Regions from separate parts of the Stenotrophomonas geniculata genome, predicted to be linked through region 1. Evidence: riboswitches for the same ligand, from Rfam matches in the RefSeq annotation. Region 1 holds a riboswitch; the other holds the start of a gene.
What was found. Region 1 has a riboswitch for glycine ahead of gcvP (aminomethyl-transferring glycine dehydrogenase). Riboswitches for the same ligand answer to the same signal wherever they lie in the genome.
Positions count from the first base shown of each region.

Region 2: another riboswitch for glycine. It lies ahead of RI032_RS11090 (trimeric intracellular cation channel family protein); the one in region 1 lies ahead of gcvP (aminomethyl-transferring glycine dehydrogenase).

Region 1 is NZ_CP140571.1:3,083,135-3,090,537, forward strand. Features, by position in the region: gene RI032_RS14090 (amino acid permease) at 1-647, shown strand, start outside; gene RI032_RS14095 (VOC family protein) at 787-1,197, shown strand; gene gcvP (aminomethyl-transferring glycine dehydrogenase) at 1,290-4,157, opposite strand; glycine riboswitch at 4,220-4,322, opposite strand; gene RI032_RS14105 (multidrug effflux MFS transporter) at 4,624-5,850, shown strand; gene RI032_RS14110 (siderophore-interacting protein) at 5,992-6,888, shown strand; gene RI032_RS14115 (hypothetical protein) at 6,972-7,364, shown strand.
Region 2 is NZ_CP140571.1:2,390,822-2,398,224, forward strand. Features, by position in the region: gene RI032_RS11085 (3-deoxy-7-phosphoheptulonate synthase) at 94-1,167, shown strand; gene RI032_RS11090 (trimeric intracellular cation channel family protein) at 1,365-1,982, opposite strand; glycine riboswitch at 2,067-2,170, opposite strand; glycine riboswitch at 2,184-2,273, opposite strand; gene RI032_RS11095 (GIY-YIG nuclease family protein) at 2,314-2,589, shown strand; partial or broken gene RI032_RS11100 (nuclear transport factor 2 family protein) at 2,760-2,855, shown strand; gene RI032_RS11105 (NAD(P)/FAD-dependent oxidoreductase) at 2,938-4,218, opposite strand; gene RI032_RS11110 (NYN domain-containing protein) at 4,342-5,121, shown strand; gene RI032_RS11115 (glutathione S-transferase family protein) at 5,233-5,853, shown strand; gene RI032_RS11120 (primosomal protein N') at 5,945-7,403, opposite strand, start outside.

The DNA.
Region 1 (7,403 bases):
TCCGCACCGTGGCGTGGCGCATCCTGGTGTTCTACATCGGCTCGCTGAGCGTGATCATCGCTGTGGTGCCGTGGACCAGCGAGGCGCTGAAGTCGCCGTTCGCCGCCGTGCTGGATATCGCCCGTATTCCGGGTGCCGGCACTGCCATCACCCTGATCGCGGTGATCGCGCTGCTGTCGGCGCTCAATGCCAACCTCTACGGCGCCTCGCGCATGATGTACTCGCTGGCGCAGCGCCGTGAAGCGCCGGCCGTGCTGGGCTGGACCGATCCGCGCCAGGTGCCGGTGATCGCCGTGCTGGCCAGCGTGCTGTTCGGCTTCGCCGCCACGGTGATGGAGTTGCTGTTTCCGGACCGGGTGCTGCCGGTACTGCTGAACATCGTCGGTTCCACCTGCCTGCTGGTGTGGACGCTGTCGCTGGTCTCGCAGCTGGTGCTGCGCCGCCGCGCCGATCGCCTGGGCACTCGCCTGCCGTTCCGCATGGCCGGTTTCCCGTGGCTGACCTGCTGCGCGCTGGCGATCCTGGCGCTGATCTTCGGCCTGCTGCTGAGCGAGGCGCACACCCGCCTGCAGTTCCTGTCGATGGTGGCGCTGACTGCCACGATCGCCGCTGGCAGCGCCATCGCGCGGCGCATGCGCGAGGCGTGATTCTGTAGAGCCGACCCACGGTCGGCTGCTGTTCGCGTGGCCGCCAGCCGAGCATGGGCTCGGCTCTACAGCAGGCATACATCCGCCGTGCCATCCTGATCGCGTGGGCCGCCAGCGGCCCGTCGACCGGGAGTACCGCATGCTGCGCAGCCGTCCTTTCCTGATGTTCACCGGCCAGGCCGAGGCCGCCCTGGCCCTGTACGCCGAAGCCTTCGCCGATTTCCGCCTGCTGGCAATGCAGCGCCATCCGGACGGCGCCGGTGCCGGCGTGCCCGGGCAGGTCCGCCAGGCCATCTTCCTGCTGGGCGGCACCCACTACCTGTGCTTTGACAGCCTGGACGTGCACGACTTCACCTTCAGCCCGTCGATCTCGCTGTTCGTCGAGTGTTCCGGTGCCGAGCAGTTCGAGCGCGCCGCGCGTGTGCTGGGCGAGGGCGGCCACTGGTTGATGCCGGTGGGCGACTATGACTTCAGCAACCGCTACGGCTGGGTGCAGGATCGCTTCGGCGTGTCGTGGCAGTTGAGCCTGGGGCAGATGCCGGACCCGTGATCGGATGTTTGTGGGTGTGGACTTTGGTCCACACACCCTCATGAAAACGGCCCGCTTGCGCGGGCCGTTCTCTTTACCGATGCAGCGAGGAATCAAGCCTCGACTTCATCATCCTTGTAGGCATCGACCGGAATGCAGGCGCACATCACGTTCTTGTCGCCGTACACGTTGTCCACGCGCGCCACCGGCGGCCAGTACTTGCTCTGCTTCAGGCTGGCCAGCGGGAATGCAGCCAGTTCACGCGGGTAGGCGTGGGTCCACTCGCTGGCGGTCACCGCGGTGGCGGTGTGCGGCGCGTTCTTCAGCGGGTTGTCCTCGCGGTCCAGGCGGCCGTCTTCGATCGCGGTGATCTCCTCGCGGATCTGGATCATCGCGTCGATGAAGCGATCCAGCTCGTGCAGCGATTCGCTCTCGGTCGGCTCGACCATCAGCGTGCCAGCCACCGGGAAGCTCAGGGTCGGTGCGTGGAAACCGAAGTCGATCAGGCGCTTGGCCACGTCCTCGGCGCCGATGCCGCTGGTCTTCTCCAGCGGGCGCACGTCCAGGATGCACTCATGCGCCACCAGGCCGTTGCGGCCGGTGTACAGGGTCTTGAAGTGCGGTGCCAGGCGCTTGGCGATGTAGTTGGCGTTGAGCTGCGCGACCTGGGTGGCCTTGCGCAGGCCTTCGCGGCCCATCATCGCGATGTACATCCAGCTGATCGGCAGGATCGAGGCGCTGCCGAAGCTGGCCGCGCTGACCATGCCGACCGGGCCGTTGTCACCCAGCTTGCCCGGCAGGAACGGCGCCAGGTGCTCCTTGACCGCGCACGGGCCAACGCCCGGGCCGCCACCGCCGTGCGGGATGCAGAAGGTCTTGTGCAGGTTCAGGTGCGAAACGTCCGAACCCCACTTGCCCGGCTTGGCCACGCCGACCAGGGCGTTCATGTTGGCACCGTCGGTGTACACCTGGCCGCCGTGCTTGTGGATGATCTCGCAGATCTCCACCACCTCTTCCTCGAACACGCCGTGCGTGGACGGGTAGGTCATCATGATCGCGGCCAGGCGGTCGCTGTACTTCTCGGCGTTGAGGCGGATGTCCTCGACATCGACGTTGCCGTTGGCATCGGTCTTGGTCACCACCACCTTCATGCCGCACATCTGTGCCGAAGCCGGGTTGGTGCCGTGTGCCGAATCCGGGATCAGGCAGATGTCACGGTGATCTTCGCCGCGCGAACGGTGGTAGGCGCGGATCGCCAGCAGGCCGGCGTACTCGCCCTGCGCGCCGGAGTTCGGCTGCAGGCTGACCGCGTCGTAGCCAGTGCATTCGACCAGCATCGCTTCCAGCGTGTCGATCAGTTCCTTGTAGCCCAGCGCCTGGTCGGCCGGCACCAGCGGGTGGATCTGCGAGAACTCCGGCCAGGTCACCGGGATCATCTCGGCGGTGGCGTTGAGCTTCATGGTGCACGAGCCCAGCGGGATCATCGTGCGGTCCATCGCCAGGTCCTTGTCGGCCAGCGAACGCAGGTAGCGCAGCAGTTCGTGCTCGCTGTGGTGGGTGTTGAACACCGGATGGGTCAGGAACGCGGACTGGCGCAGCAGGCCGGCCGGCAGCGCGTCGGCGGTGCTGGCATCCAGCGCGTCGACGTCCAGCGAAGCACCGAACACCGCAGCCACGGCGACGATGTCGGCGCGGGTGGTGGTCTCGTCCAGGCTGATGCCGACCGAGTCGCTGTCGATTGCGCGCAGGTTGTAGCCGGCGGCGCGGGCCTTGGCATGGATCTCATCGGCGTGCACGCCGGTGACATGCAGGGTGTCGAAGAAGTCGCCACCAACCTGCACGCCGGCATTGCGCAGCGCTGCGGCCAGGATCGAGGCCAGGCGATGGGTGCGGCGGGCAATGCGGGTCAGGCCTTCCGGGCCGTGGTAAACGGCGTACATCGAGGCCATCACCGCCAGCAGCACCTGCGCGGTACAGATGTTGGAAGTCGCCTTCTCGCGGCGGATGTGCTGCTCGCGGGTCTGCAGGGTCAGGCGGTAGGCCGGGTTGCCCTGGGCATCGACCGAAACACCGATCAGGCGGCCCGGCATCGAGCGCTTGTAGGCGTCACGGCAGGCCATGAAGGCGGCGTGCGGGCCACCGAAGCCGAACGGCACGCCGAAACGCTGGCTGTTGCCGACCACGATGTCCGCGCCCCATTCGCCCGGGGCGGCCAGCAGGGTCAGGGCCAGCAGGTCGGTGGCCACGGCCACCAGGCCGCCGCGTGCGTGCACGGCATCGACCAGCGCCTTGTAGTCGCCCACCTGGCCGAAGGTATCCGGGTACTGCAGCAGCAGGCCGAAGGCTTCCGCTTCCAGCGCTTCGGCCGGGGTGCCGACGCGCAGCACGATGCCCATGGGCTCGGCGCGGGTACGCAGCAGTTCCAGCGTCTGCGGATGCACGGCGTCGTGCACGAAGAAGGTGTCCGACTTGGACTTGGCCGAACGCTTGGCCAGGGTCATCGCTTCAGCAGCGGCGGTGGCTTCGTCCAGCAGCGAGGCGTTGGCGATTTCCATGCCGGTCAGGTCGGCGCACAGGGTCTGGAAGTTGATCAGCGCTTCCATGCGGCCCTGCGAGATTTCCGCCTGGTACGGAGTGTAGGCGGTGTACCAGGCCGGGTTTTCCAGGATGTTGCGCAGGATCACGTTCGGCGTGTGGGTGCCGTAGTAGCCCTGGCCGATGAAGCTGCGCAGCACGGTGTTCTTGTCGGCGATCGCACGGATCTTCGCCAGTGCCTGTACTTCGGTCATCGACTCCGGCAGCGCCAGCGGTGCCGGCGACTTGATCTTGGCCGGTACGATGGCATCGGTCATGCCATCCAGCGACGCGTGGCCGACGACATCGAGCATCTGCGCGATCTCGGCGTCGTTGGGGCCGATGTGGCGCTCGACGAACGCGTTGTGGTGCTCGAGCTCACGCAGGGAAGGGGTGTTCTGGGACATGGCGAAGGATCCGTCAGGAAAGGGCACACGCACGGGCACAAGCCGCCGGTCGGCGGTCTGCGGGGCGCCCCTCTGTCCTTTTGCCTGAGAGTTTAAAAGCGCGGAAAACCGCAGCTTCGTGCCCCTTCGGCGCCGGATCGAACCGGTCTCTCCAGAGTTGTGTTACGGGTGGTATCGGGCCTGAGCGATTACGGGCGTTGCGCCTTCGGCAGCGGTGTTCCGCTTCTCCCACCGTGTTGCCCGCCGATTATAGCCCGTTGCGGGCCCGGCCAGCGGCCGCCGGTCGGTGCCGCCGCGCCTGAATGGCCGATGGCCCGGCCGTGCGTTTTGTGCAGTGCTGCATGGCATCAGGCGCAATCCCCACCTATGATGGGCGGATACCCGAATTCATCTGGCGCCGTCCCCGTTGTTGCGGGACCGGCGCCCGCCGTGCGTGCCCCGCATGGCCCTGCCGGACGCTTCCTCCATGACCGCCGCTGTTGCCCCTTCCACCCGCCGCATGGCCCTGCTGCTTGCCGGCCTGGCCATGTTCGGCCCGTTCTCGATCGACACCATCTTCCCGGCGTTCCCGCAGCTGGCCCAGCGCCTGGCGGTGGACGAGGTGGCGGTGCAGCAGACCATCAGCGTGTACCTGCTGTTCTATGGCCTGATGAGTCTGGCGCACGGCCCGCTGTCCGATGCCTGGGGCCGCAAGCGGGTGATCCTCGGCGGTCTGGTGGTGTTCGTCGGCGCCTCGGTCGGCTGCGCGCTGTCCACCGACCTGTCCACGCTGCTGGCGTTCCGCGCGCTGCAGGGCCTGTCGGCGGGTGTCGGCATGATCGTCGGCCGCGCGGTGATCCGCGACCTGTACCACGGCCACGATGCCCAGCGGCTGATGAGCCAGGTGTCGATGCTGTTCGGCATCGCTCCGGCCATCGCACCGATCATCGGTGGCTGGATCCTGCTCAGTGGCGCCGGCTGGCCGCTGATCTTCTGGTTCCTGGTGGTGTTCGGGCTGGTGCTGTTGGCGGCCACCGCGCGCTTCCTGCCGGAAACCCATGCGGTCGAGGCACGGGTGCCGCTGTCGCCGCGCGTGCTGCTGCGTGACTACGTGCGCATCGGCTTCAACCCGCGCTTCCTGCGCCTGGCGCTGGCCGGCAGCATCGGTTTCGGCGGCATCTTCCTGTACATCTCCTCGGCACCGGTGTTCGTGATGCAGCACCTGCACCTGGGCGAGGGCGGTTTCGCCTGGTTGTTCATCCCCACCATCGGTGGCATGACCACCGGCTCGTTCCTGTCCGGGCGCATGGCCGGGCACACCACGCCCACACGCCAGGTCGCCATCGGTTTCAGCCTGTGCGCGCTGTCGGCGCTGCTGAATGTCGGCTACGTGGCGCTGTCGCCGCAGTTCGTGCTGCCGTGGGCGGTGCTGCCGATCTTCCTGGGCGGCATGGGCATGGCCCTGATCTTCCCGATCCTGGCCTTGGCGGTGCTGGACATGTACCCGCACCAGCGCGGCCTGGCCTCGTCGCTGCAGGCCTTCGTGCAGCTGATGATCAGCACCGTGGTGGCCGGCGTGGTGTCGCCGCTGCTCAGTGCCAGCCCGCTGCACCTGGCGCTGGGCCAGGCCGCGTTCTTCGGCGCCGGATTTGTTTTCTGGTACTGGGAACACCAGCGTGAACGCGCGGCGCAGGCAGCCTGCACGGGCCATTGAGCAGTGCGCAGGGGTAGGGCAGGCCGCGATGCCCGTAACGCTTGCGGCGAGGAACGACCGGACTAGGCTGGGGACTCCAGCCAGCCGGTGCGTGGATGCACGACAGCCAGCCGATCCGATGTCGTTGCATGAGGTTCCCCCATGGCTGCGCAGCAGACCTATCGCCTGTTCGAGGTGGCGCTGAAGGAGCGCCGCGTTCTTTCCCCTTCCCTGGACCGCATGGTGTTCACTGGTGCCGACGTGGCGCGGATGAAGACCGAAGGCCCGGACCAGCGCATCAAGGTGTTCTTCCCCTTGCCCGGCCAGGACGTGCCGCAGGTGCCCAGCGGCGAGGACTGGTATCCGCGCTACCGGGCGCTGCCGGACGACCAGCGCCCGCCCATGCGCACCTACACCATCCGCCACCTGCGCGCCGAGCAGGGCGAGGTCGACGTTGATTTCGTGCTTCATGGCGAGACCGGGCCGGCCTCGCGCTGGGCCATCCACGCGCGACCGGGCGACCGCGTAGTGCTGCTGGCCCCCGATGCCGACTGTGCTGACAGCAGCGAAGGCTGGGAATGGAAACCGCCGGCGGGAGTCGGCCAGGTGCTGCTGGTGGCGGATGAAACCGCGCTGCCGGCGGTGGCCGGAATTCTTGAGGAACTGGCGGCCATGGTCGACCCACCGCGCACGCTGGCGCTGCTGGAGGTGGCGCAGGCCGGTGATGCGGTGCACTTGAAGGCGCCCTCCAGCGCCGAGCTGGTCTGGCTGCCGCGCGGGCAGGCTGCCTACGGACAGCCGTTGCTGCAGGCGGTCCAGGCGCGGTTGGCAGCGACCTCGAGCGTGGCTGCCGGCGATGCGCTGGAGGAGATCGACGTCGATACGCAGATCCTCTGGGAGCAGGCCGATACCCGCGTGGCCGGTCCGCTGTATGCCTGGGTGGCGGGTGAGGCGGGGGCGGTGATGGCGATCCGCCGCCACCTGGTGCGCGATTGCGGGCTGGACCGCCGCGCGATCACCTTCATGGGCTACTGGCGGCATGGCAAGGTGCTGGACTGACCTGACTGGATCGAGCACGCGTGAAGCAGCGCTGCGGGCGGGGTGCGCTATCCTTGCGCCCCCCTTCGCAGCGGTACCGCACCATGTCCACCAGTTCCAAGACCCGCCGCGACCAGCGCCGTCGCCAGGAAAAGCAGGCCGCCAACAAGGCCGCCGCGCAGGCGTCGCCGGTGGAACCGCATGCCGAACTGCGCGATGCTCAGCGCACCCTGCTGGCCGGTGTCGTGCGCCGCGACGGCGAATGGGTGCTGGGCATGGACGGCCGCATCGCGGGCCACAGCGAGAGCGCTGCGCAGGTGCTGGCGCTGATCATGCAGGCCGGTGAGCTGCACGAGCGCAATGGCACGCCGGTGCGCCTGATGTACTCCGATGCACTGCGCGATGCCGCACAGGCCGAAGCGCAGGAGAAAGGCCAGACCTTCGAGGAATTCAAGGCCGAGCTGGCCGCGGCGATGGCGGCGAAGAAGAATAGCTGATCCGCCGTGGGTAGCGCCGGGCCATGCCCGGCGAGCGCA
Region 2 (7,403 bases), 690 kb from region 1:
CTTCAGACGCATTCCCGAAAGCCGCCAGCGAACCTGGCGGCTTTTTTCATGCCGCCACGCTGGGGACCCCCAACGTTCCGGAGATCTCCCGCAATGCCCCCGCACACCGACGACCTGCGTATCCGCACCATCGAACCGCTGACACCGCCTGCCCAGCTGCTGGCGATGCTGCCCTGTGACGATGAAGCCTCCGACACCGTCAGCGCCTCGCGCGCGGCCCTGCACCAGATCCTGCATGGCCGCGACGACCGCCTGGCAGTGGTGGTAGGCCCGTGCTCGATCCACGACCCGAAGGCCGCCATCGAGTACGCCCAGCGCCTGAAGCCGCTGCGCGACGCGCTGGCCGGTGAACTGGAAATCGTCATGCGCGTGTACTTCGAGAAGCCGCGCACCACGGTGGGCTGGAAGGGCCTGATCAACGATCCGGACCTGGACGGCAGCTTCAGGATCGACAAGGGCCTGCGCATCGCACGCGGCCTGCTGCGCGACATCAACAAGCTGGGCCTGCCGGCCGGTGTCGAGTTCCTTGACGTGATCTCGCCGCAGTACATCGCCGACCTGGTGGCATGGGGCGCGATCGGCGCACGCACCACTGAAAGCCAGGTGCATCGCGAGCTGGCCTCGGGGTTGTCGTGCCCCGTCGGCTTCAAGAATGGCACCGATGGCAACGTGAAGATCGCCGCTGACGCGGTGGGTGCTGCGTCCAATCCGCATCACTTCCTGTCGGTCACCAAGCAGGGCGGCACCGCCATCGTGTCGACCACCGGCAACCCCGACTGCCATGTGATCCTGCGCGGCGGCAAGCAGCCGAACTACGACGCAGGCAGTGTTGCCGAGGCCTGCCAGGTGCTGGCCAAGGCCAAGCTGCCGGCGCGCCTGATGATCGACGCCAGCCATGCCAACAGCCTGAAGAACCCGGAGAACCAGCCGAAGGTGATCGACGACATCGCGGTTCAGCTGGAAGACGGCGAACAGCGCATCGTTGGCGTGATGATCGAGAGCCATCTGGTCGGTGGCCGCCAGGAACTGGTGGAAGGCCAGCCGCTGGTCTACGGTCAGAGCATTACCGATGGCTGCATCGACTGGGATACCACGGTGACGGTGCTGGAGCGACTGGCCGCGGCCGTGCGCGCCCGTCGCGACGTAAAGGTGTCCGAAGCCGCTTGAGTGCGGCACGTGTGTGGATGGCGGCCAGCGCCTGCGGGGGTGCGGCCGCGATCAGGGCCGGTCGGAGTTGGAGTCCGGCCCATCTGCACCGGCGATGCGCCTGGCGCTGCGCATGAGCGACAGCGCCAGGTACATCGCCGGGGTGGTGCAGGGTGCGAAGGGTAGCGCCGGGCCATGCCCGGCGAACACGCTATCGTTCAATGCACTTCGTCGTGGTACACGAACTTCGGCATTTCCCAGCGGTAGTGGATCGCCAGCAGGCGCAGCGCGAAGCCGCCGCCGAGGCAGCACAGGATTGCGGTGGCATCGGCCACGCCCCAGTGCAGCAGCAACAGGTAGGCCGCGCCGGTCAGCAGCGCGATGATCGCGTACAGCTCCTTCTGGAAGATGAGTGGTACCTCGTTGCAGAGGATGTCGCGCAGCACGCCGCCGAACGCGCCGGTCAGCATGCCGGCAATCAGCACGATGGGCATCGCATGGCCGGCTTCGCGCGCGATCGAGCAGCCGATCAGGGTGAAGGCGATCAGGCCCAGGCCGTCGAGTACCAGGAAGGTGCGGCGGAAGTGGTGCATCCAACGTGCGACCCAGGTGGCGATCAGCGCCGCGCATACGGTGAAGCCCAGGTACTCGGGATGCTTCACCCAGCCCAGCGGATAGTGGCCGAGCAGGATGTCGCGCAGTGAACCACCACCGAGGGCAGTGACGCAGGCGATCATGACCACGCCGAACAGGTCCATGCGGCGGCGGCCGGCGGACAGTGCGCCGGTCATGGCTTCGGCGGAAATGGCGATCAGGTAGATGACGGACAGCAGCATGGGACAGGCTCCGGGCGCGGTGGGGCCGGCCATGCGCGACTACCGCCACTGCCTGCGCAATGACGGGATGACGATGACCGGTGCCGCTCCCGCTGTCCTTTTGCCTGAGAGTTCAGCGGCATGGGCCGCGTGCCCCTTCGGCGGATCGTCCCGGGCGTGCCCGGTGACCTCTCTCCAGCTCGGCGAGTCGAATGCATGGTTGGTGGGATTCCAGCCCACCGGCCTGAGCGATCATGGGAGCCTGCGCCTTCGGCGGGCGCCAGCGCGGCGCCTCTCTCCTGCATTCGGCCGCCAGTATATCCGCTGCAGTGCAGCACGGCATAATCCGGGCATGGCCCCGTCCCTCCGCCCCTGGTTCCTGTACCTGCTCGAATGCCGGGATGGCAGCTATTACGCCGGCATCAGCACCGACGTGGGCGCGCGTTTCGCTGCCCACCAGGCCGGCAAGGGCGCGCGCTACACCCGGGCGCGGCCACCGCTGCGCGTGCTGGCCGTGCGCGAGTACCCGGACCGGGCCGCCGCGTCACGGGCCGAATGGCAGCTCAAGCAGCAGCCGCGCGAACGCAAGCTGGCCTGGCTGCAGGCGCCGGATCCCGCGCTTCTGTAGAGCCGAGCCCACGCTCGGCTGTTGTTGCTGCTGCCTGATGGTGAAGCCGAGCATGGGCCCGGTTCTACAGTAGATCCACGCCATGCGTGGATGCGGCTCGCACATGCCATGATCGCCCAGCCCTCAGCGCTGGAGACCCGGATGTCCACGATCGCCCTGCTGTTCGCTAAACGCCGTGGTTTGTCGACTACTTCCACATGGGGCGCTTCGACCAGCGCTGGGTAATCGTCAACGCACTGTGGTACCCGAAACCGAAGGCGCCGTAGAGCCGAGCCCATGCTCGGCTTCTGCAAACCGCGCGAAGTGCAGCCGAGCATGGCTCGGCGCTACAGGAGCATGCGTGCGGCCCTAGCGCTTCGGTCGCCGGTCGTCCTGGTCATCACCGAAGATGATGCGCGCGCTGCGCTGGTAGCTCCAGTACGCCACGGCCCAGTTCAGCAGCACCACGATGCGGTTGCGGAAGCCGATCAGGAAGAACACGTGCGCGGCCAGCCAGAACCACCACGCCAGCACACCGGACAGCTGCAGCCGGCCCAGGTGCACGATCGCAGCCATGCGGCCGATCGTGGCCAGGTTGCCGAAGTCTGCGTACTTGAACGGGCCGGGTTCGGGCTTGCCGTGCAGGCGCGCGCGGATCACCTCGGCCACGTACTTGCCCATCTGCTTGGCCGCGGGCGCCACGCCAGGCACCGGCTTGCCGTTGGCCTGGTTCAATACGGCCAGATCGCCAGCCACGAACAGTTCCGGGTGGCCAGACAGGGTGAGGTCGGGTTGCACCTGCACGCGCCCGGCGCGGTCCAGCGGCACCTCCAGCGTGCGCGCCAGCGGTGAAGCGGCCACACCGGCGGCCCACACCACCGTGCGTGCCGGCACGAACTGATCGCCGAGCCTGAAGCCTTGGCTGTCGATGTCGCTCACCGGAGTGCCGGTCAGCACTTCCACGCCCAGCTTTTCCAGCTGCCGGCGCGCCTTCAGCGAAAGCACTTCCGGGAACGAGGACAGTACGCGCGGACCGGCTTCGACCAGCCGCACCTTGGCACTGGCCGGGTCGATGTGGCGGAATTCATTGCGCAGCGTATGCCGCGCGATTTCAGCCAGGGTGCCGGCCAGCTCGACGCCGGTAGGGCCGCCGCCGACGATGGCGAAACTCAGCCACGCCGCCTTCTTTGCCGGGTCCGGTTCGGCCTCGGCGCGTTCGAAGGCCAGCAGCAGCTTGCGGCGCAGCGCGATGGCATCGTCCAGTGTCTTCAGGCCGGGCGCGTCATCGGCCCACTGATCGTTGCCGAAGTAGGCGTGGGTGGCGCCGGTGGCCAGCAGCAGGCTGTCGTAGTCCAGCGTGCTGCCGTCGGCCATGCGTATCTGCCGGGCCTGCTTGTCGATGGCCACCACTTCGCCCAGACGGACTTCCACATTGCGCTGGTGGCCGAGGATGTGGCGCAGCGGTGCGGCGATATCCGGGGCGGACAGGCCGGCGGTGGCCACCTGGTACAGCAGCGGCTGGAAGAGGTGATGGTTGCGGCGGTCGACCAGGGTGATGCGTATGCGCTCGCGGGCCAGGGCGCGGGTGGCCCAGAGACCGGCAAAACCGCCGCCGACAACAACCAGGTGGGGAACGCGCTCGCGACTCATCGACTCACTCCAGTGGGGGCATTGGGGGAAGCGCTTGGCATCTTCGCATGATGGCCCCCTGTCACGTCAGCGCCCGCGTGAATCGGCGATACTCGGGTTCAGGCAACGGCCCGTGAGGAGCCCATGAGCGAACCGGAAAAGCGCATCGCCCTGTTGATCGACGCCGACAACGCGCCGGCCTCGAAGATCGACGAGGTCCTGGCCGAAGTCGCCCGCTACGGTGTGGCCAACGTGCGCCGCGCCTATGGCAACTGGAAGAGTCCGCGGTTGAAGGGCTGGGAGGCGGTGCTGCACGAGTACGCGATCCGTCCGATCCAGCAGTTCGCCTACAGCAAGGGCAAGAATGCCTCGGACATGGCGATGGTGATCGACGCCATGGATCTGCTGTACGCGCGCAACCTCGATGGTTTCGCCATCGTCTCCAGTGATGCCGACTTCACTCCGATGGTGATGCGCCTGCTGACCGACGGCGTGAAGGTGTATGGCTTCGGCGAGAAGAAGACGCCCGAGCCATTCGTCAACGCGTGCTCGAAGTTCACCTACCTGGAAGCGCTGGGCCAGACCCACGCCAGCGTGCCGGATACCGAACAGGCCTCCAGCGAACAGGCCTCGAACGAGCCGGTAGCCAACGACGATGCGCGGCCGCGCAAGAGCGGTGCGGAAATGCGCAGCGACACGCGGCTGGTGAAGATGCTGCGCCGCGCGGTGTCCTCGGCCGAGGGCGAGGATGGCTGGTCGCACCTGGGGCCGGTTGGCAGCCAGATCGGCAACCAGGCTTCGTTCGATCCGCGCAACTACGGTTACGGCAAGCTCAGTGACCTGCTGGCAGCGATCGGGCTGTTCGAGCTGAAGAAGGACGGCAAGTCATCCTACGTGCGCGCGCTGCCGAAGAAGAACCGGTAGTGCCGGCCGCTGGCCGGCAACGCCGGATGCAAGATCCCGCATCCGGCACGCACACACCCCACCCGATCAGGCGTATCGTTGCCGCTCGCATTGCCAGCAAGGAAAATCCGCATGTTGAAGATCTGGGGCCGCCGCAATTCCAGTAACGTCCGCAAGGTGCTGTGGTGCGCCGAGGAGATCGGCCTGCCGTATGAATCCATCGAAGTCGGTGGCAGCCACGGCGGCACGCAGACGCCGGAGTACCAGGCGATGAATCCCAACAGCCTGGTGCCGGTGATCGAAGACCACGGCCTGCCGCTGTGGGAATCGAACGCCATCGTGCGCTACCTGAGCGCCCGCTACGCGCTGGGCACCCTGTACGCCGAAGACCCGATGGAGCGTGCCCAGGCCGAGAAGTGGATGGACTGGAGCACCTCGCGGATGGCGCCGCTGTACACCGACCTGATCTGGGGCATCATGCGCACCGCCCCGGCCGACCGTGACGAATCGCGCATCAATGCCGCCATCGTGCGTGCCGGTGACTACCTGGCGATGGCCGATGCCACGCTGGCCAAACAGCCGTGGCTGTCGGGTGAGAAATTCGCGATGGGTGACATCCCGCTGGGCTCGCTGATCTATGCCTGGTTCGAACTGCCGATCCAGCGCCCGGAACTGCCGCACCTGGCCGACTGGTATGCGCGCCTGCGCGAGCGGCCGGCCTACCAGCGCGGCGTGATGTCGCCGCTGACGTAAGCGGGGACGGGTCTTTTCCTGGAAAGAGAAGCAGCCGAGCATGGCTCGGCTCTACCGTAGTGCCGAGCCGTGCCCGGCAGCACCTACCGGATCAATACAGGTCCGTCGGATCCACATCCAGCGACCAGCGCACTTTGCGTGCTTCCGGCAGCGCATACAGCTGCGGAACCAGTTGCCCGAGCACGCCGTGCAATGGCGGTCGCTGCACGGCAGACAGCAGCAGTTGCGTGCGCTGGTAACCGGCCCGGCGCGGCATCGGCGCCGGCATCGGCCCATACGCCTCCACCACGTCCTGCTCGCCTAGCAGCTGCCGCGCTGCCAGCAGGAATGCATTGGCATGCTCCACCTGCTGCGCCTCGGCACGCATCAGCGCCAGATGCGCGAACGGCGGGAATCCGGCGGCCTGTCGCTGGTTCAACTCGGCCTGCGCGAACGGGTGGTAGCCACCACTCACCAGGGTTTCCAGCAACGGGTGCCCGGGGTGATGGGTCTGCAGCCAGACCTCGCCGGGATCACGTGCACGGCCCGCACGGCCCGCCACCTGGATCAGCTGCTGCGCCAGCTTCTCGCTGGCGCGGAAATCGGCCGAGAACAGGCCCTCGTCGATGCCGACCACCACTACCAGGGTCAGCTTCGGCAGGTCGTGGCCCTTGGCCAGGATCTGCGTGCCGACCAGGATGCCGGGCTGGTCGCCCAGCTTCGCCAGCTGCTGTTCCAGCGCGTCACGTCGCGACGTGGTACCGCGGTCGATGCGCACCACCGGGAAATCGGCGAAGGCCGCGGTGAGATGCTCTTCCAGGCGTTCGGTACCGATGCCCTGCGGCTGCAGCGCCAGGCTGCCGCAGGCCGGGCATGCCAGCGGCGCCGGTTGCCGCGCGCCGCAGTGATGGCACTGCAGGCGACGGCCGCCGCCATGCACGGTCATCGGTGCATCGCAGCGGTTGCACGGCGCGGTCCAGCCGCAGTCGTGGCACAGCAGTACCGGCGCGTAGCCACGGCGGTTCTTGAACACCAGCACCTGCTGGCCGCGCTGCAGGTGCTCGCCGATGCCGGCCAGCACATCAGCCGAGAGGCCATCGTGGAGCGGCCGCTTGCGCACATCGAGGATGCGCACGCGCGGTGGCCGCGCATCACCGGCACGCTGCTTCAGGCGCAGGTGGGTGTAGCGCCCGGCATAGGCGTTGTGCAGCGTTTCCAGCGAAGGGGTGGCACTGCCGAGCAGCACCGGAATGCCCAGCGCCTTGGCGCGCACCAGAGCGAAATCGCGCGCGTGATAGCGGATGCCGTCCTGCTGCTTGTAGCTGCCGTCGTGTTCCTCGTCGATGATCAGCAGCCCGGCCTGCGGCAATGGCGTGAACACCGCCGAGCGGGTGCCGACGATGACCCGTGCCTCGCCACGCGAAGCCGCAGCCCAGACGCGCGCGCGCTCGTTGTCGTTCAACCCCGAATGCAGTGCATGCACGGCGATGCCGAGGCGGCCGCGGAAGCGTGCCAGGGTCTGCGGGGTCAGGCCAATTTCCGGCACCAGCACCAGCGCCTGCCTGCCCTGT